DNA from 3 places in the Vibrio olivae genome. Region 2 is predicted to be linked to each of the others. Evidence: predicted binding sites of a transcription regulator. Region 2 holds the regulator's gene; each other region holds the start of a gene.
What was found. The regulator PurR, encoded in region 2, represses purine synthesis genes. The targets are predictions, from matches to a motif close to TNANGNAAACGTTTNCNTNA.
Positions count from the first base shown of each region.

Region 1: purM (phosphoribosylformylglycinamidine cyclo-ligase) is a predicted target of PurR. The motif match lies at 1,841-1,860, and genes of this name have one in related genera.
Region 3: ACFFUV_RS00220 (NCS2 family permease) is a predicted target of PurR. The motif match lies at 3,952-3,971, and genes of this name have one in related genera.

Region 1 covers NZ_JBHMEP010000001.1:1,824,461-1,831,639, reverse strand. Annotated here, with positions in the region: gene purN (phosphoribosylglycinamide formyltransferase) at 97-735, opposite strand; gene purM (phosphoribosylformylglycinamidine cyclo-ligase) at 738-1,778, opposite strand; gene upp (uracil phosphoribosyltransferase) at 1,954-2,580, shown strand; gene rluF (23S rRNA pseudouridine(2604) synthase RluF) at 2,663-3,676, opposite strand; gene smrA (DNA endonuclease SmrA) at 3,778-4,359, opposite strand; tRNA gene ACFFUV_RS08495 (tRNA-Pro) at 4,881-4,957, shown strand; gene ACFFUV_RS08490 (TraB/GumN family protein) at 5,144-6,004, opposite strand; gene ACFFUV_RS08485 (DUF411 domain-containing protein) at 6,200-6,640, opposite strand; gene ACFFUV_RS08480 (heavy metal translocating P-type ATPase) at 6,651-7,179, opposite strand, start outside.
Region 2 covers NZ_JBHMEP010000001.1:439,416-446,594, reverse strand. Annotated here, with positions in the region: gene mukB (chromosome partition protein MukB) at 1-78, opposite strand, end outside; gene mukE (chromosome partition protein MukE) at 75-806, opposite strand; gene mukF (chromosome partition protein MukF) at 787-2,124, opposite strand; gene cmoM (tRNA uridine 5-oxyacetic acid(34) methyltransferase CmoM) at 2,127-2,918, opposite strand; gene elyC (envelope biogenesis factor ElyC) at 3,032-3,835, shown strand; gene purR (HTH-type transcriptional repressor PurR) at 4,274-5,281, shown strand; cyclic di-GMP riboswitch class I at 5,440-5,532, shown strand; gene ACFFUV_RS02110 (TfoX/Sxy family DNA transformation protein) at 5,629-6,222, shown strand; gene ACFFUV_RS02105 (TVP38/TMEM64 family protein) at 6,401-7,078, shown strand; gene ACFFUV_RS02100 (DUF7577 domain-containing protein) at 7,097-7,179, shown strand, end outside.
Region 3 covers NZ_JBHMEP010000001.1:33,638-40,816, forward strand. Annotated here, with positions in the region: gene rimK (30S ribosomal protein S6--L-glutamate ligase) at 1-851, opposite strand, end outside; gene ACFFUV_RS00210 (ATP-dependent zinc protease family protein) at 848-1,291, opposite strand; gene ACFFUV_RS00215 (aminoacyl-histidine dipeptidase) at 1,519-2,991, opposite strand; gene vcdP (small protein VcdP) at 3,424-3,510, shown strand; gene ACFFUV_RS00220 (NCS2 family permease) at 4,001-5,290, shown strand; gene gpt (xanthine phosphoribosyltransferase) at 5,351-5,815, shown strand; gene frsA (esterase FrsA) at 5,919-7,166, shown strand.

The DNA of each region.
Region 1 (7,179 bases), 1.4 Mb from region 2:
GAATAAGAGAGTAGTGATGAATAGAAGATTAACAAAAAAGCGAGCCTTACTGGCTCGCTTTTTTGTTAATCATTTGAAGGTGTTGAAGGTGAGGTGTTATTCACCCGCGTGACCATGAATCCCTAAAGGCTGACCATCAAGCACGGCTTTACCATCGACCATCGCCAAACGACCTTCGACAAACCACTTCACGACCAGCGGGTAAATACGATATTCCTGAGTTTGAACTCGCGCAGTGAGGGTTTCAACTGTATCTTCGTCAAAAATCGGCACTTTGGCTTGCAAAATAACGGGCCCACCATCAAGCTGCTCGGTCACAAAGTGAACGCTGGTACCATGTTCCTCATCGCCAGCGTGGATCGCACGCTGATAAGTATTTAATCCAGGGTATTTAGGCAACAGAGAAGGATGAATGTTGATCATTCGACCAAGGTAGCGACGAACAAACTCGTTACTCAAAATACGCATGTAGCCAGCAAGTACGACTAAATCTGGCTCGTATTCGTCGATTTGACGCATTAATTCATGGTCAAACGCATCACGTGTTTCAAACGATTTCGGATCTAAAGCGAGCGCTGAGGCACCCGCTTTTGTTGCTCGTTCTAACGCATGCGCCGTTGCTTTGTTTGAAAAAACAGCAGTGACTTTGCCATCTTTAATCTGGGTTTCACAGGCATCAATGATGGCTTGTAAGTTAGTACCATTTCCTGAAACTAAAACAACAATACTTTTCATGCTTAGTTGATCTCTACTTGTTCTTCTTCATCTGTTGCTGTGGCGATCTCACCAATGACCCAAGCATTTTCGCCTTCTTGCTTAAGAAGTTCGACAGCGGCATCTGCTTGAGCTTTTGGTAGTGCGACAATTAAGCCCACACCACAGTTAAATGTACGGTACATTTCGTGTGTATCGACATTGCCTTTCTCTTGCAACCAAGAGAAAATCGCAGGCCATTGCCAGCTATTGCCATCGATCACGGCTTTGGTGCCTTGAGGTAGGACTCGTGGAATGTTCTCCCAGAAGCCACCACCTGTGATGTGTGAAATCGCGTGAATATCATGCTCGGCAATCATTTTCAGTGCCGATTTAATATAAATTTTGGTTGGTTCTAGAAGGTGTTCACCAACACTGCGTCCTTCAAGTTGCTCGTTTTTATCCGCGTTAGACACTTCAAGGATCTTACGAACCAATGAGTAGCCGTTAGAATGCGGGCCACTTGAACCGACAGCAATAAGGGCATCACCAGCTTGGACTTTGGTCCCATCGATAATGTCTTCTTTCTCTACGACGCCGACGCAAAAACCAGCGACATCGTAGTCTTCACCTTCGTACATGCCTGGCATCTCAGCTGTTTCTCCGCCAATCAGCGCACAGCCTGCTTGAACACAGCCTTCTGCGATACCTGAAACAACATCCGCTGCGGTATCGACATCCAGTTTACCCGTTGCATAATAGTCGAGGAAAAAGAGGGGCTCTGCACCTTGCACAATCAAATCGTTGACGCACATTGCGACCAAATCAATACCGATGGTATCGTGTTTGTTCATATCCAAGGCGAGGCGTAGTTTGGTCCCTACACCATCGGTACCTGAAACCAGAACCGGTTGCTTGTATTTGGTTGGCAATTCGCATAATGCGCCAAAACCACCTAAGCCACCCATGACCTCTGGGCGACGAGTGCGTTTTACTGCACCTTTAATTCGGTCGACTAACGCGTTGCCTGCATCAATATCAACGCCTGCATCTTTGTAGCTAAGTGAAGAGTTATTACCGCTCACAGGGAAGTCCTCGGTTATCTGTGGATATGAAAACGGCGCTATTCTAACAGCGTATAAAGTTAAAGAGCAAACGTTTGCGCATGTTTTTTTATCTTATGATAGATCAAGATATTTGAACCGGAATCGTATATAATCAGCAGGTTTGATTAAAATTTGCCTATTGCCGGAGATGAAAATGAAAGTTGTTGAAGTAAAACACCCGCTAGTAAAACACAAGATAGGTCTTATGCGAGAGGGTGATATCAGCACTAAGCGTTTTCGTGAATTAGCCACCGAAGTTGGTAGCTTGCTCACATATGAAGCGACTTCTGATTTTGAAACAGAGAAAGTGACCATTGAAGGTTGGAATGGTCCGGTTGAAGTTGATCAATTAAAAGGTAAGAAAGTTACTGTTGTTCCGATTCTACGCGCGGGTCTTGGAATGATGGATGGCGTACTTGAGCATATGCCAAGTGCTCGTATCAGTGTTGTCGGTATCTACCGTGATGAAGAAACCCTTGAGCCAGTCCCTTACTTTAATAAATTAACCTCGAATATTGAAGAGCGCATCGCTTTGGTTGTTGACCCAATGCTTGCGACTGGCGGATCAATGATTGCAACGATTGATCTACTGAAAGAGCAGGGATGTCAAAGCATTAAAGTGTTGGTTTTAGTGGCAGCACCAGAAGGCATCGAAGCTCTCGAAAAAGCCCATCCAGACGTTGAGCTTTACACCGCCGCTATCGATGAAAAGCTGAACGATAAAGGCTATATCGTACCGGGTCTTGGCGACGCTGGTGATAAGATCTTCGGCACCAAATAGGTGTTTACTGAGATATTAAAAAGGGAGCATAGCGCTCCCTTTTTTGATCGATAAATATGCTTATTTATAGCGTTCAGCCGGATTACTTTTTCAGGCTGAGTGTTCCACCAACGCGCTTTTTGTTTACGTTAGGGCGTGATTCATTGGTTTGTGGGCGGCCCGAGCGAGATTTGTTGGCCGGTTTTGATGGTTGCTCACCACGTGCTTTCTTAGAATTTGGAGCATGGCGAAGTGTATCAGCATTATTCCCTTTAAAAGTCCGTGTTTGATTACGGCGAGCTTTAGAGGGTTGGTTCTCTTCTCGACTATCATACAACTTAGCGTCCGTTGCTTTGCGAATCTTCCGCCCTTGGGCATCGAGCTTAGAGGCTTCCTCAGTGCTACTTGAGCTTTCGCACATGGTAAGAATCTGCTTAACTTCATCATCGCTTAAATAGCGCCACTCGCCATTGGGAATACCATCTAAAGAGATGTTCATAATCCGCACACGGCGTAATTTGTAGACCTCGTAACCGAGAGATTCACACATACGGCGAATTTGACGGTTTAAACCTTGGGTCAACACGATACGAAAAGAAAACTTGGTTTCTTTGGTGACTTTACACGGTAAGGTGACGGTATCTAGAATGTGAACACCGGAACTCATACGTTTGATAAATTCATCAGTTACTGGTTTATCGACACGAACCACATACTCTTTCTCGTGGTTATTACCCGCGCGCAAAATCTTATTGACGATATCGCCATCGTTGGTTAAAAAAATCAAACCATCAGACGGTTTATCAAGGCGACCGATAGGAAATATACGTTTTTTATGTCCGATAAAATCGACGATGTTGCCCGGAATGTCGCGTTCTGTCGTACAGGTGATGCCTGTGGGTTTGTTGAGCGCAATGTAGATAGGTTTTTCTTTGCTGGCGACAGGCTTACCATCAATGCACACTTCATCACCAAGTTGAACTTTGGTCCCCATTTCTGGCACGACGCCATTAATCGTTACTCGTCCTTGCTCGATTAATTTATCGGCCTCTCGGCGCGAACAAAACCCTGTCTCACTGATGTATTTATTAAGGCGTTTCTCTGAACTTTGTGACATGCGAACTCTCTTTATTACGTTTCACAACGGCGTTAGGGAAAGAAAAAGCAGCGAGAGGCTGCTTTTCATATAGGAGATTAAGTTTAACACCAATAGGGGGGCTAGCCCATGCGTTTTTGATGGCGTTCTCGGTTCTCTAGCTTTTTGTCACTGCTTTTGCGCAGTAAGACGTAAACCGAGCCTGTTCCGCCATGATGACGTTGCGTACTGTGCGCACACTGCACATCTTTAATTTGCTCCAGCCAAGTTGCGACATAACTTTTCATCAACGCTGGTGGGTTCGATTTCTCACCACGTCCATGAACAATCACGACAGTGCGTATGTCCATTTCAATGCATTGTTTGAGAAACCTAATGACTTCATCGCGGGCTTGCTTGATGGTTTTTCGATGCAAGTCGAGCCGAGCTTGTATTGGATACTTTCCTAAGCGTAATTTGCGATACACGCCATCTTGTACGCCGTCACGTTTAAACTCAATCACATCTTCTGGTTTGATCATGGTGGTGTGTTCGACGGAGAGATACTCAGGGTTGTCCTCATTAAGCCAAATTGCCGCCTCACGTTTTGCGAGTTGGGCTTCTGTCACCGAATGGGTTTTCTTATGTTCTGCTGTATCGTGTTGGAGAGGTTTTACATCCCCCATCATCTCTTGAAACAGAGAAAAATCATCGTCTTGAGACATAACGGCTTCTCAAAAAGTGGGAACAATACGGTGAGTATATCAGGGCTGAAACGGTGACGATATCTTGGAAAACAAAAAACCGGATTAGATAAACATCTAACCCGGTGCAAAGCGAGTGTTCACTGATTAAGATGAACGCTAAGCGATTTAGTGAGGAGATTTGCCGTTGATAACTTATCGGATGATCCCGTATACATTCTCGGCCTATTGAGGACAGTGAGCTAAGCTCTGTCACCTGCTACGCATTACCAGATAGCAAACAATCAGCCGATATCATCACTAAAGTTATCGAAGACAAGCTAAGCATAGGAGTTGGCTAAATAATCAACACTGACTTAGATCAATAACGAAAGCGAGTCATGAAAAGAGTGTTGAAAGCTGTGCCTTTAATCACGTTTTATCGTGATTGATTGAGTTTTGAGCGAACGAAAGTAATTCAAGAAAAACTTCATAAAATGGCTTGCGTTCACATTAAGAATCCGTATCATACGCCTCCGTTGCCAACGATAATGGCAAGCACTCGGTGAATAGCGCAGTTTGGTAGCGCATCTGGTTTGGGACCAGAGGGTCGGGGGTTCGAATCCCTCTTCACCGACCATATTTGAGAAAGCCGCAGTAGAAATACTGCGGCTTTTTTACGTTTGTTGGCAAAGATATTTGTATTTAAGGCTAGTGGGTCGTGGTCTGGAGCGCCAGTCCGATCGAATTCCTCTTCACCGACCCTATTTGAGAAAGCCGCAGTAGAAATACTGCGGTTGAGTAATTCTCTTGAACTCTCTGGCTTTTAGCCAAATGAGCACTGAGCGTTCCCTTCATTGCTGAGTTTCGTAATCACAAAGCCTTTTTGGCGCAGCAGCGTGATTAAATTATCCTGACCAACCAAGTGGAGCATGCCAACCACAACAAGATAATTGCCTTTACTTTGCGTAATGAAGCGATTAGCCAACTTATTTGCCCAATCTTGATTGCGTTGGGTGATAAATTGGTTTTCGTACTCTTCTGAAAGAGCGGCCAGTTCTGAAAATCTTTCTAGGCTTTTGAGATCCCCTGTTTTCCAGCTTTTGAGTAAGCATTGGATCATTGTGTCTGCACGCTCATATTCATCGATAAAGCTGGTCAGCAGCTCTTTACCACCCTCGGGCTGCGAGGTGAGTAAATTGATTTGAAACTGCATGGTTTCCAAGCTAAGCACAGGAATGCCTTTGACAGTCGCTTGGTAGACAAGGCGAATATCAACACCGTCATCTGAACGATACCCCAAATATTCAAGTTGCTTTATCTGTAAGCTGATTGCGGCGGCCCATGGCGGTGCGTCTAATAACGTTTTGTTATCGAGTTCAAACTGTTTGGCAATGGCGGATAACTGTTGTTGTTGGGTGGGGCTTAATACATCACGTGTGGCGATATCAGAAGTGGGGTAGTTAACCCCTGATGATTTGCGAACATCGGTTTCAATGATTAAACCATCGCTTTGTTCGAGAAATTGGTTAACGGTATCGGGCAGGGGGTACAAACTGTCGTCGCCGACATGAACTGATCCGAGTAGCATCAGCTTCAAATCACCTTTTTGCGCCATCCAGTACATGGGTTCTGCTTTGAGCATTGCCGAGAAAAAACAGAGAAAAAATACAACGACACGTATCATGTGAAGGCCCTTTCAGTGGGATTGATATTGATAACCAGCAAACCGATGAGCTGAAAAATAACAATAATGAATGACTAACGGCGAGTATTTTATACTATCAATGATAGCTGAGGATAGAGATAGACGAGCGAAAGCCTCCTAAAAACAAGGGTATTAAGAGGCTTTGCTGAAAATGTGAACAGTTAAACTTTTGTTTTACAATGCTTTGTATTGATTGAAAACTTTTTGCTGACCTTTCGCGTTAAATTGAATTACGGAATAAGCTTGGCGTTTATCGCCATAATCCATGCCTGGTGACCCCATCGGCATACCCGGAACGGCTAGGCCTTTTGCATCACTGGGTTTGTCCGCGAGAAAAGCTTTAATATCGTCAGCTGGAACATGGCCTTCAAAAATATACCCATCGATTTGGGCGGTATGGCATGAGACCAAATTGTCCGGGACGCCAAACTTTGCTTTGATCGGAGCCATATCTTCGTGGGGAACTTCTTTCACCGTAAAGCCAGATTCTTGCATATGCTTTGCCCATTCACTGCAGCAACCACAGTAAGGGGATTTGTGATTAATGACATCACTGGCCAGAGCTGTGCCTGTCACTGTCGAGAGCAGTGCGAAAGCCAATAAAGAACGTTTCATTGATTAAGCCTCATTGAGTTGTTTTGGGATTAAACAGTCGAAGTCGGTTGGCATTACTGACCACCGTGATAGAAGACAAGGCCATTGCTGCGCCAGCGACAACTGGGCTGAGCAAAAAGCCAAATGCCGGATACAACACGCCAGCGGCAATCGGAATGCCAAAAGCGTTATAAATAAAGGCCCCAAGAAGGTTTTGTTTCATGTTTTTCACTGTTGCTTGAGAAAGCTGAATCGACTTCACTACGGATAGCGGTGAGGTATTCAGTAAAGTCATTTGTGCACTATCGATAGCTACATCACTGCCACTGCCCATTGCAATGCCAATATCAGCCAGAGCGAGTGCCGGAGCGTCATTGACGCCATCTCCAACCATTGCCACTTTGGCCCCTTGACGTTGAAGATCTTCAATGTGCTGAGCTTTTTGATCCGGTAACACTTGTGAAATCACCTGACTGATTCCGAGCTGTTTGGCTAAGGTTTGTGCCACTGCATCATTATCACCGGTGAGCATAACCGAGCGAATATTCATGGTATTAAGC
Region 2 (7,179 bases):
ATCAATATCGAAAGTACGCGCAAAAAAGCCGTTCCAGTTGACCATGGTCAGCGATTGATATTTACCTCGTTCAATCATGCGTCACTTTCCTTTTGTTCTTCGTCTTGCAGCTCATCTTGTTGAGCTTGTTCGCTGTCTGCGAGTAGGTTACCTTGATTTGGCTCTGCGTCATGTACGACCGCTTCACCATCTCGAATCAGGCGCAGTTGCGCGTCGCGCATATCATCACCAACTCGAACATCGGCGCCAAATCGAAATACCGCTTCGCTAATACAAAATTTTCCCGTTTCCCCCACATTGATGACCATGCCTAAACGGCGTAAGCGACGTAGTGAAGTACGAACTTTTTCAAATAGTTTTTCTTTATCAAGATCCGACCCTGTGGCACGGTGCGTCACCAGACGCATGAGCTTTTTCTCATCGGTTAGCGCCAGCAGCTCGTCATACAACTCTTGATTGGTAAAGATCCCCTCATGAGCGAGGCGTTCAGGGCTGAGGTAAAGGAAACATAATACCTTCCCAACCAACATATCGAGCTCTGACAAAACGCTGCGGTTGATGAGCGATGTAGAACGCGGACGCAAATAGAAAAAACCTTCTGCAGCCTTGACTAGCTCGGTGTTATAACGTTGATAAAACGCAGCAAGCTCTGGTTCAAAATCGCAAAGCAGTGCGTGATTATCTAAATCCTCACTGGAGATATGACGCCCAGCGCGTAACAAGCTGTCAAGCGCTGGGAACAGTGGGTTAGAAATCGCTTTTGCCAGTTTTTCTGGCATATATTCATTAATATCTGTTGATGACATTTGCTTGTACCTTTGCACCAAAATCGTTGATCGCTGTCCAGTCTGGTTGAATTGCTTGGTAATCGGATTCCGAATACCCTAAGCGTACCGCCTGGTCGACAATAATTCTGGCGAGATCAAAGTGATGAGTTTGAGGGTGCTCGGCCAGGTAATCACGAAGAACCGACCCCAAATCAATGGGTGTTTTGTCCTGCTTGTGTACCGCGAGCATGTCACCAATTCGCTCAGAGAGCTCATCATTGACTTGTTGAAATTCTTCATATTCGACTTCGAGTGGCACGTGTCCCGTCACTTCGTCATTACGAAGGACTAACGCTTCATCTCGAAGGTCCATCAATCGCTCAGCGTCGGCAAACGTCAGCAGCCATGGAGCATCAAAATACTCTTTGAGTGACTGGCGCAGACGTGTACTAAACGCACGATTTTTATCCATATCAATCGCAGTTCGAATAAATTTATGCACGTGGCGATCATAGCCAATCCATAAATCAATCGCTTGTTGGCCCCAACTGGTAATGCGGTCGAGCTTCATTTGCAAGCCAAACAAGGTCTCATCGATGATGTCGAGTTCGGGGTCCCCATGCACACGTTCTTGAATATCCAAAATCTGGGTTTGAAGCTCATCCCCTGCCGCTTGCAAGGTGTCTTGCAGTTCTTTTAACGTCGAGGAGGTTTCGGACAACAACTGTTCACAGTTATGAATCGCTTCGCGCCAGTCTTTGTTAAGCAGTTCGGCGATTTGCTCTTTCACTGTTTGCTGTTGCTCATCCATAACGCGTTGGTTGAGGTCAATTTGGTCGAAAATCTCGCCAACGGAATACCGTAACACGCCGTAAACGTTTTTCTTCCAATGGCCAGCCGTTCCCCCCTGCTGAGCAGCTTCAACGGCTTTCGCCATTTCACCCGCCAGCATCGAGAGCTGGATTGAGAGTTTGAGTTTAGAAAATTCACGGTGGCGCACATAGTAGTCGGTAATACCGACGGCCAGTGGTGAGAGACGATAAATACTGGCTCCGTCGTTAATTTCACTGGTAAAGCGGCTAATCAGACGCTGTTTTACCAATTCATTAATCGCATTGTTCGCTCGAAATGCCGAAGGCTCACCCGTATCTTCAAAGAGTCGCGTAACGATAGTGAACGCATCGTGCAATTCCCCTTCGCCTAACTCTTCGTCGTATCGCTCGTTGCTTAACACCGCAAGAGAGATCAAAAATGCTAACCGTTCGTTGGTAAGATTTAATGAGAAATCGTGTTGCTTGACCCAGCCCACCAACTCGTCAATTGGCTGGCTAGCAGCGTCCTGAGTTATCTCACTCATTATTATTCCTGTTGTTCTTTTTTCTTAGCCCATACATGAATGTATCGACCTAATGAGAGGTACGGCTCTTGTCGACAGTATTTCTTTTCAAGAGCTAATACATCGTCAAACTGGTATTCGCCCATATTGGGCCCATTACCAATATAATCATTAAAGCAACGAATACCCGACTTACCTTGAATATCAAAGCCGGCGTTCGAGATCCATTGATAAACATCTTCCGGGTATAACCCATGCGATGGTTGTAGCTTGAACCGCTTACGGTGTGGCATGCCTTCTAATATGTGGGGCAAATTGCCACAAGAGACATTTTTGTACACCAGACCATGCTGGTTATAAAACATCACAGACGCAATCCCACCAGGCTTTAGCTGCTTTAGCGCTACTTCTAACGCCGATTTCGGATCCGCCAACCATTCCATCACCGCATGAAACATCACGATATCCACCTTTTCGTTCAGGTGCTTATCAATCATTTGAATGGGAGAATGAACAAAGCGATACTGCTTAAGCAAAGCCTGCTTTTCGATTTCCTGCTTAGCAAGTTCAAGCATTTCAGAAGATAGATCACATAACGTGACATGATGTCCGAGCCGCGCAATCTTTTGCGACATCTGTGCCAAACCGCCCCCGGCATCTAACACATGCAGCGGTTTATCCTTACCACCAAACTCTGCTAGAATCTGCTCAAGATCTTGCCAAACAATCACTTGGCGGATTTTTCCTTTATCGGAGCCGTAAATGTTTTTTGCAAATTTGTGGGCAATGTCGTCGAAATTACGGTCTTCTATCACTGGGCTTGCGTTATCATGAATTAATGTGTCGCTATTCTGTCACAAGATCCGCAGGAATAAAGAGGCATTGTCTTTTTTTATAATCAACTGATGTTTTTTCGGGCTATTTAAGTATGTTTGAGCTGAAAAAGGTTGTATCAGCGCTGCTGATGCCGCTCCCAGCAATGTTAATCATTGGCTTTATTGGCCTGATGCTGATTATGTTCACCACACGTCAGAAGTCGGGCTGTTTGATTGTACTATTTTCGTTTATAGGTATCTTTTTAATTGCGTTCCAACCCGTTTCTTCACGTCTTTTAATGCCGATGGAGCGCCAACATTCTGCGTTTTTCCCGGTGGATGATGCCATCGATTATGTGATGGTACTGGGCAGCAGCCACGTGGTCGATGATGATATTCCGCCAACCTCTCAACTGAGTAGGACGGGATTGATGCGCTTAACCGAGGGAATTCGGGTATTGCGAATGTACCCAGGGGCGAAGCTGATTTTATCGGGATATTCTGGTGGGTCAGAAGTCAGTAATGCTCGTATGATGGCCAAAGTTGCCTTAGCGCTTGGGGTATCAAAATCCGATATTATCTTGTTAGAAACCGCTAAGGATACTTGGGAAGAAGCGCGCCAAGCGGCTGCATTTGTGCGTAATAAGAACTTGGTCTTAGTCACCTCAGCCAGCCATATGCAGCGAGCTCTCAATGAGTTTCATGCCGCTGGTTTAGAACCCTACCCAGCGCCAACCAACTATCTGGCTCAAAAGGAAATCTCTCAAGTTTGGGAACGCTACACACCTCGAGGTAAGTATATTGAACAAACTGAAATTTTTTGGCATGAGCTCTTAGGTAAAATTTGGCAAACCCTGAGAGATTGGGCTTCAGACTATGAAGAGACCGCCATCGAGGCGCAGCACACCAACGCTTAAATGGCCGTAGTGCTCGCCTTGTATCCAGCCGAAGTTATTGCTTCGGCTTTTTTATCGATAATTTCAACCTTCAGCAAACCGTGATTCTCAATTTTCGCAATCAGTGATGTAGCTGCCAGTCTAAATTTTAGGTTATGGAAATGTATCTCAAAATCGGCGCGAACCATGCTGAAGATTGATAAAAACCGCCTATATTAACCCTGTGGTTCGTTACCTTAGAAAAATGTCAGAAAGATGAATTAGTCACGGTTTTTGTTTGCCTCAAGCAACAATGCAGTCTAGAATCTACGCCGAAAATGACTATAACTAGAAGCTTGACAGTGACGAACCGCTTAATTTAAGAGCGGTTTTTTGTATTTATAATCCGTATAAATTCCATGTCATTCAGCTTACTTATTTTACCCAACATCTAGCAGTACTTTCGAGTGGACAAACCCTATGGCTACCATTAAAGATGTCGCCCGTTTAGCCGGCGTGTCAACAACAACTGTATCTCATGTCATTAATAAAACTCGTTTTGTTGCGGAAGCAACACAAGAGAAGGTAATGGAAGCAGTCAAGGAGCTTAATTATGCTCCGAGTGCCGTTGCACGCAGCTTGAAATGCAATACGACCCGCTCGATTGGTATGCTAGTTACCCAGTCGACTAACTTATTCTTTTCTGAAGTGATCGACGGTGTAGAAAGTTACTGTTATCGCCAAGGTTATACATTGATTTTGTGTAATACCGGCGGTATCTACGAAAAGCAACGCGATTACATTCGTATGCTGGCAGAAAAGCGTGTAGACGGCATTTTAGTGATGTGTTCTGACCTGACTCAAGAGCTATCAGAAATGCTTGAACGTCACTCCGATATTCCAAAAGTTATCATGGACTGGGGTCCTGAGAGTTCTCAGGCTGATAAGATCATTGATAATTCAGAAGAAGGAGGCTACCTCGCCACCAAATATCTGATTGACCATGGTCATCGTGACATTGCTTGCTTGAGTGGCCACTTTGAAAAAGCGGCTTGCCAAGAACGCATTCAAGGCTTTAAACGCGCAATGAGCGAAGCCAATCTCCCCGTCAACGAGGATTGGATCCTTGAAGGTAACTTCGAATGTGATACCGCCGTCCTCGCTGCAGACAAAATTGCCTCTTGGGATCATAAACCAACCGCGGTTTTCTGCTTCAACGATACGATGGCATTAGGGCTTATGAGCCGATTGCAGCAAAATGGGATCCGTATTCCAGAAGATATGTCCGTGATTGGATATGACAATATTGAACTAGCTGAATACTTTTCACCTCCTCTGACTACCATCCACCAGCCCAAGCGCCGCGTGGGTAAGAACGCTTTTGAGATCCTGTTAGAGCGCATCAAAGATAAAGAGCATGACAAGCGAATTTTTGAAATGCACCCTGAAATTGTTGAACGCCATACAGTAAAAACTCTAAACAAATAAACAACATAGCGTACGTCTGTGATGAATGGCTTATTTTCTGGATCAATCGCATACTTTGAAATCATTACCTGAACCAAGATCACATTTTTGAATATAAATCGTGATCGGTCCCGCACAACCTGTTTTATGCTGTTTCTTGATGTAACAACGTAACCAAGCCACGCACAGGGCAAACCATTCGAAAGGATGGGACGCAAAGCTTCCGGCCTTACCCATAAGTGACAGTTATGAAAGGTAGCGGGGTTGCCGATGGCAAATATGCAAATTAACAACATACTGACAATAGTTTGCATAGTTTTGCTAATCTCTCGGACCTGAACTGGTGGCATCAAACCGAGAAAATAAGCATGGACAAACCAGTACTTAAAGATTCAATGCGTCTATTCGAGCAGCTAGGCAGAGTAAAATCTCGTTCAATGTTTGGCGGATTTGGGATTTTTGTTGACGACACAATGTTCGCACTTGTGGTCGGAGATAAACTCCATATTCGCGCGAATGAGAAGTCGACAGGAGAGTTTAAAGACTTAGGTTATGAACCTTATGTCTACAAAAAACGCGGTTTCCCCGTCGTCACTAAGTACTATGCAATGCCAATGGACTGGCCAAGTAACACCGATTACATTCTGACTTTAGCAAAAGATGCACTATCGATTGCTAAGAAAGAAAAACAAACCCAGCAACAAGCGAAACCTGACCGCTTGAAAGATCTTCCCAATCTTAGGCTTGCAACAGAAAGAATGCTTAAAAAAGCCGGTATCTCTTCCGTGGAACAACTGGAAAAGACTGGTGCACTAGAAGCATACCGTGCAATCCAAGATACGCACGCTTCAGACGTGAGCTTAGAACTACTTTGGGCTTTAGAAGGTGCGATTAAGGGAACTCACTGGTCGGTGATTCCGCAAGACCGTCGCACCGAGTTGATGGCTGGATTGAACGGCTAAGTTAAGTGATACATCAGAGCCAGTGTAGCAATACACTGGCTTTTTTTATGCCTCAATGAAATTTTCTGCCTTTTGTCCGGTTCTTATTGATATTGACTTATTATGAACATTAGCTGGTCATTAAGTTCACGACTGACAGTCAATGGTCACTCGGTGTTATCAAACAAAAGGACACAAGATGTATAAGAAGATTCTGCTAGCCGCGCTATTACTGCTCATCATCGTGCTGATCGTAAGTCAAACTCGCACCTTCATTACCCTCGAATCCGCCAAACATTACCAACAGCAATTGGCGCTGTTCATCGAGCAAAATTTTGTGATTGCCGCCAGCATCTACTTTGTGGCGTATGTCCTTATCACAGCCCTGTCTATTCCGGGGGCAACCATCATTACCCTACTTGGCGCTGCATTGTTTGGTTTTTGGTTCAGCCTGTTGCTCGTTTCTTTTGCCAGTACACTTGGCGCAACCTGCGCTTTTTTACTCAGTCGTTATTTTTTCCAAAATTGGGTACAAACTCGGTTTGGCGATAAACTCGAGGTTATTAATCAAGGCATAAAAAAAGATGGTGCATACTATCTGTTTTCTCTGCGCCTCATTCCGATTTTTCCATTCTTTGTCATCAACCTGGTCATGGGACTCACCCCAATTGCGGTTCGTCAGTTCTATTTCGTTAGCCAAATCGGTATGTTGCCAGGGACGACCGTGTATCTAAATGCCGGCACGCAACTCGCTCAAATTGATTCCCTTTCCGGTATTGTGTCACCAGCGGTTCTACTTTCGTTCGCTCTACTTGGTATTTTCCCTATACTTATCAAATGGGTAGTACGGCGTTGGAAACTCACGCCTTCACAATAATTATTCAGTTAAGGGAAGATGGTGAAAATCTATATTGGAGAGAGTCCGGTTGATGCGCATATCGTTTGCGGATTACTCAATACCGACCACATTGACTGTGA
Region 3 (7,179 bases), 410 kb from region 2:
TCCACAATCAGACCGGCAATATCTTTACCGGTGGCAAGTTCGATACCTTCAAGGCCTGGTGAGGAGTTCACTTCCATCACCAAAGGGCCGCGAGCGGAGCGTAATAAGTCAACGCCCGCAACATTTAGGCCCATGATTTTTGCCGCAGCGACTGCAGTGCGACGTTCCTCTGGTGTAATTCGAACGAGGGAAGCCGAACCGCCTCGGTGCAAGTTTGAACGAAATTCCCCTTCAGCACCTTGACGCTTCATTGCAGCAATCACACGGTCACCAATGACAAAGCAACGAATATCCGCGCCATTGGCTTCTTTAATATACTCTTGAACCATGATGTTTGCTTTTAAACCCATAAAAGCTTCGATCACGCTCTCAGCAGCTTTGCGTGTTTCGGCTAAAACAACACCGATACCTTGTGTGCCTTCAAGCAGTTTGATTACGACAGGGGCTCCACCAACCATGTTCAGTAGATCTTTGACGTCATCCGGCTTACTGGCAAAACCGGTAATCGGCATGCCGATGCCTTTACGAGATAACAGTTGCATTGAGCGTAACTTATCTCGTGAGCGGGTAATCGCCACAGACTCATTCACCGGGTAGGTGCCCATCATTTCAAATTGACGTAGCACCGCTGTACCATAAAAAGTTACCGAAGCGCCAATACGAGGAATGACGGCATCAAAGTCAGACAGTTGTTCACCTTTATAGTGAATCTCTGGCTTTTCGGAATTGATATTCATATAACAACGCAACGCGTCGACCACTTTAACCTCATGGCCTCGGTTTTTACTTGCTTCAATCAAACGTTTGGTCGAATACAGATTCGTGTTGCGAGATAGAATAGCAATTTTCATGATTGGGGCTCCTCAAAGGGAATTAAATACGATTCAATAGGGTCAACAATGATGCGACCGTGCATGGCGGTTCGGCCTAGTAGCATTCGAAACGCCATATTCTCTCGGTTAGTCAGGGTGATTTCAGCGTCCCACGCCTGTGGCCCGAGTTTTAGTGTGGTTTTAATGACGTAACGGATTTCTTCATGACCGCCAGAATCACGCACACTTCTTTGATCGATCACCTCGGCTTCACATACTTTTTCAAACTCAATATCATGTTGCCTGGGATGAATCCAAAAGCGCACCCACAATTGACCGTTTTTATCGAATGTTTCAATTTTGAACGCGTGCAAGCAAGAGGTTCTCGCACCTGTATCAATCTTGGCTTTGATTTTTTGAATCCCAAGTGTCGGTAAGCTGAAGTTTTCGCGCCAGCCAACAAGCATCTTATTTTTCATTGTAATCACAAAATTAAGTATGGGTATTTGATATCCAAGGATAGGATATCCTGATGGTTGTGCTCGATTTTTCTGGGAATGAGCGGTGGTCTGAAGTGCCAGAGTTGGCGCAATCTAGCAGCATGAGGAAAGAGACGCTAACGATAAATTTTGTTCTTAATGACAAAAATTATTTATCGATAAAAACAAAAAAAGCCAGTATGACTACTGGCTTTTTTGACTGAGGTTTAGGCTTTCTCAGGAATGTTTTCAAGGATGGCGACCATTTGTTCCCAAAACAGAGCGACGCTGCTGATCTCCACTTTTTCATCAGGTGAATGCGGGAACTTAATGGTTGGGCCAAACGAGACCATATCCATATTCGGATAAGGTTTCTTAAACAGTCCACACTCTAGGCCTGCGTGGATCACCATAATGTTGGGTTTATGACCGTAGATCCCTTCATACATGTCACGGAAAATATGCATGATTTCGGAGTCTGGGTCTGGCTTCCAACCTGGATAGGCACCAGAGAAAGCAATGCTTGCGCCTGCTAATTCGGCAACAGAACTCAAAATGCCTTCTACTTGGTCACGGCCAGAGTCGATCAGAGAGCGAACCAGACATAAGACTTTTACGGCACTTTCTTCTGTACTGATTACACCGACATTCAGTGACGTTTCAACCACGCCTTCGATGTCATCACTCATACGAATCACGCCGTTAGGACAAGCGTTGAGTGCGGCGATAAAACGTTGCTGAGATGGTGACGAAAACACAGGCTCTTGGCTGGCGACTGCTTCATTAAAAGACACAAGGTTGGTTTCAATTGCCGCCAGTTCAGTTTTCAACAGTTCAGTGTAGCTTTCAAATACACTGTTAAGCTGCTCAAGATTCTTTGCGGGTAGCGCGACGGTGGCAAAAGCTTCTCGAGGGATCGCGTTTCGCAAAGTACCACCACGGAATTCAACAAGGCGAAGGTCGAGCGCTTTCGCGTGTTGAGCAAGAAAACGAGCCATCAGTTTGTTGGCATTCGCGCGGCCAGTGTGAATATCAACACCAGAATGACCACCTTTCAGGCCTTTAATCACCAGCTTACGAGTTTCGAATTGCTCTGGTTTGGCTTCACGCTCGATAGGGAAGGTGATTTCGCCATCAACGCCGCCAGCGCAGCCCATGTAGACTTCGCCTTCTTGTTCGGAATCGGTATTCAGAAGAATCTCACCTTCTAACCAGCCGGCTTCAAGTCCAAACGCGCCAGACATGCCTGCTTCTTCATCGACAGTGAGTAGGACTTCAAGCGGACCATGTTTGATGTCATTTGAGGCCAAAACGGCGAGGCAAGAAGCCATGCCCATGCCATTATCCGCACCGAGAGTTGTTCCCTGAGCGGTTACCCACTCGCCATCAATATAAGGTTGAATAGGATCTGTCGTGAAGTCGTGGATCGTGTCTTCATTTTTTTGCGGCACCATATCAATGTGTGCTTGTAAGACGACGGCTTTCTTATGCTCCATACCGGCTGTGGCTGGTTTTTTTATAATCACATTGCCTGTTGGATCGCGACGTACACTTAAGTCTTGTTGGGTAGCCCAGTCAACAACGTAGCTTGCTAGGGCCTCTTCATGTTTGGAAGGGTGAGGAATAGAACAGATCTTATCAAAAAACTGCCAAATTGGAGTGGGTGATAAGTTGCTGATTTCAGAATGGAACTCAGACACAAGTGACTCCTTTATTGTCAAAAAGCCAGAGAAAATAGGGGTTGAAGTGGTCCCAGTAAAACTCGATACCACAACAATAGGCTGGCCAAAAATGATGGGCTAAGCATATCACTAGTTTCTAGAGTAGAGTAGTCAACCCATCTGTAGACGAAGGAATTTAGTAGAGCTTGCGTTCAGTCTTTTTCCCTACTTGCGGTTAAACAAAACGTAATGCTGATAATGATTTTGTAATTAAATTACGAAAATTGGCCGCTAAAGCTAATTTTGTGTGATTTAAGTCACTTTGTGTATTGTAATAAAATTTCTTAGTGGTATATTTATAACCAGCTTCTCGTAAAAGAGAGTAAAAACGCTCAAAGGATGAGTCCGATTTATCGCCTCCAAGGAACTGAGACATCTGTTTAACATGTTGTAATAGAGAAGGTGATAGTTATGAAAGGTTTACCAAGTGCAGTGTTCTGGATTAATCGTTCCGTTTATACCGGTAATTTTGCATACCCAACGAGTTTTGGTTACTGAAACCTGACCAAAGCCGTTAATTGAGCAGTTTGTTCACCCCTATAATTGGAATTTTTTTACAGCCTTACCAAGCTGACATAATTCTGCCGCCACTCAAATTGAGTGGCGTTTTTTTATCCTGCTGATTGCGTTTTACTCTCCTTTGACCATTTTGAATGTGCGTTTGTTTTGCACCTAAAACTTAATTTTTATGACTTTAATAGCATAATTAGAGCTTGGTTTTTCTCTCATTCTTACTAATTAGTTTGGTGGGGTGGTGGAAAATTAAACAGTATGGTGGGTGTTAATATTTGTACTTATCTTGTTGTTTTATTTTTACTAATTTAAAAATATTCGCTTGCTGACGCATTCATTTAATGGCGATTTCTACGAAAAATGGGTTAGAGCTTTAATTCTATCTGGAATTTAGAATTTGATAACTTTATAATCGCCGCCAATCGATTACGCAACCGTTTTACTCTCTCTTTACAGGATTTATAGGATTTAAATCATGCTTGAAAAGCTATTTAAACTCAGTGAACACAGCACGAATGTGAAAACTGAGGTCATTGCAGGTATTACTACCTTCCTGACAATGGCGTACATTATCTTTGTTAACCCGGCGATTTTATCAGCCACGGGGATGGATCAAGGCGCAGTATTTGTTGCGACTTGTTTGGCCGCTGCAATTGGCTGTTTTATTATGGGTGTTGTTGCTAACTACCCCATTGCTCAAGCTCCAGGTATGGGGCTAAACGCCTTCTTTACCTACTCAGTTGTACTCGGTATGGGCTACACATGGCAAGTCGCTTTGGCGGCGGTTTTTGTGTCAGGCGTGCTGTTTATTCTTTTGAGCTTGTTTAAGATTCGCGAGTGGATCATCAACTCAATTCCGATGTCTCTGCGCACGGGTATCTCTGCAGGTATTGGTTTATTCCTGGCCTTTATCGCACTACAAAATGCACAAATCGTAGTGGATAACCCAGCCACGTTAGTTTCTGTCGGTGACTTTACATCTGTCCCTGTGATTCTAGCGGCTGTCGGTTTCTTCCTTACTATCGGACTTGTGTACCGCGGTGTCAGTGGCGCGGTTATGATTGCGATTCTAATTACCTCTATTCTCGGAATGATTTTTGGTGATGTTGAATGGCATGGCGTGGTGTCTATGCCACCAAGTATTGCTCCGACTTTCCTTCAGCTTGATTTCTCTGCGGTATTTGAAGTTGGCATGATTTCAGTCATTTTCGCCTTCTTATTCGTGGATTTATTTGATACAGCGGGCACGCTGGTTGGTGTCGCGCAAAAAGCCGATCTGATTGGTAAAGATGGCAAAATCCCTCGCTTGAATAAGGCACTGCTTGCTGACTCAACCGCGACGTCAGTCGGCGCGTTATTGGGGACGTCAAACACCACCTCATTCGTAGAAAGTACGGCAGGTGTTGCCGCAGGTGGACGTACGGGCTTAACGGCGGTTGTTGTTGGCGTAATGTTCCTTCTCGCACTGTTTTTCTCACCATTAGCTGGTATGATCCCCGCATATGCAACCGCAGGCGCGTTATTTTACGTTGCGATCTTGATGCTTTCAGGCCTGGTCAACATTGACTGGCGTGATCTGACAGAATCGGCTCCTGTTGTGGTTACTTGCTTGCTAATGCCGCTGACTTATTCCATTGCTGAAGGTATCGTTCTTGGCTTTATCTCTTATACTGCTATTAAAGTATTGAGTGGTAAAGGCCGTGAAATCTCACTTAGCGTTTGGGTGATGTCAGCTGTTTTCGTCGCGAAACTGATTTTCGCGTAAACGCTCGACGGGCCTGGACACAGTTTTCAGGCCCTAAATGTATTTAATTAGGTTACTTCAATGAGCAACAAATTCGTTATTACTTGGGACAATATGCAGACTTACTGTCGTCAGCTAGCTGAAAAACAAATGCCAGCTGAACAGTGGAAAGGAATTCTTGGTGTAAGTCGTGGTGGTTTGGTTCCTGCTGCTATTTTGGCACGTGAACTGGGCATTCGATATGTCGATACTGTGTGTATTTCAAGTTACGATCATGACCATCAACGTGATATGAGCGTACTTAAAGCACCGGACCACGATGGTGAAGGTTTCTTAGTCGTAGATGACCTAGTTGATAGTGGTGATACAGCCCGTAAAATTCGCGAAATGTATCCAAAAGCGAAATTTGTTACTGTCTGCGCCAAACCTGCAGGCCGTGAGCTGGTTGACGAATACATTGTCGATATTGCTCAAGATACATGGATTGAACAACCGTGGGATATGGTTGTTCAGTTTGCTGAGCCAATCAACCGTAAGCGTAAATAAGCAATCTTGCTTTTTCAAAAGCTTAGTTTTTTAAAAATGACCCTTTCATGGGTCATTTTTTTTATTAGTATAAACACTTCGGTCCATCTTCTAAGGCGATACTATGTCAGAACCCACCAGTAAGAATCTTTCCGAAACCTTGTTTGCGAAACACAAACAAGCAAAGGAAACATCGGCACTGACCCAATACATGCCAAGTAGCCTTGCGGTACTTGAGCAAAAACAGCAGCAAGAAGGTCGCAAATGGTACCGTAATCTACGAAGATTGCAGTGGGCTTGGCAGGGAATTGACCCCATAGAACAAGAAGCGGTACTGGCAAAAATTGCCTCTTCAACGCATTCACGTACCAATGATGAACTGCTTGATACTGTTATGGGCTATCACGGTGGAAACTGGGCTTACGAGTGGACACGCCTTGGCATGCAGCATCAAAAGCAGGCTGATGACTTAGACGGTGAGGCGGCAGCCGATGAGCTGTTTCGCGCCTCTTTGTGTTTTAGCATTGCCGGTTACCCGCACCTGAAAAATGATAACCTCGCTCTGCAAGCACAAACCTTAGCCAATAATGCATATCAACAGGCCGCTAAGCATACGCGCTACGTCATTAAACCTATAGAGATTCCGTACAAAAATAAAACCATTACTGCCAATTTGCATCTGGCGAATACCGATAAGCCCAAACCCGTAGTTATTGTCAGTGCGGGTCTCGACAGTTTACAAACCGATATGTGGCGGCTGTTTCGTGATCACTTGGCTGAACGTGATATTGCGATGTTAACGGTTGATATGCCGGCGCTTGGGCATAGTAGCCAATGGCCGCTGTCTGAAGATACCTCTTGTTTGCACCAAGCGGTGCTCAATGAACTGCCTAAATTGCCCTGGGTTGATCACCATCGTGTCGGCCTAATCGGCTTTCGGTTTGGTGGCAATGCGATGGTGCGCTTGTCATTCTTAGAGCAAGAGAAGATTAAAGCGTGTGTCTCAATGGGTGCGCCGATTCACGATATCTTCTCATCGCCGACAAAAATGAAGCTCATGAGTAAGATGTATCTCGATATTTTGGCCAATCGCCTAAATAAAAATGGGGTAGATATTGATAGTCTTGCTGGGCAGTTGGTTGCTTGGTCACTGAAAGTACAGGGGTTTCTTTCTGGTAGAAGAACGAAAGTGCCGATTTTATCTTTGAGTTTGGAAGGGGATCCGGTGTCACCGTTCTCTGATAATAAGCTGGTGGCACTGTTCAGTCACCATGGTCAAGCGAAGAAAATCAGTTCTCAAACAATTACAAAAGGATATGAGCAATCCCTCGATTTAGCCATAAAATGGTTAGAAGACGAGCTATTTAGATGACAAACCTCCTAAA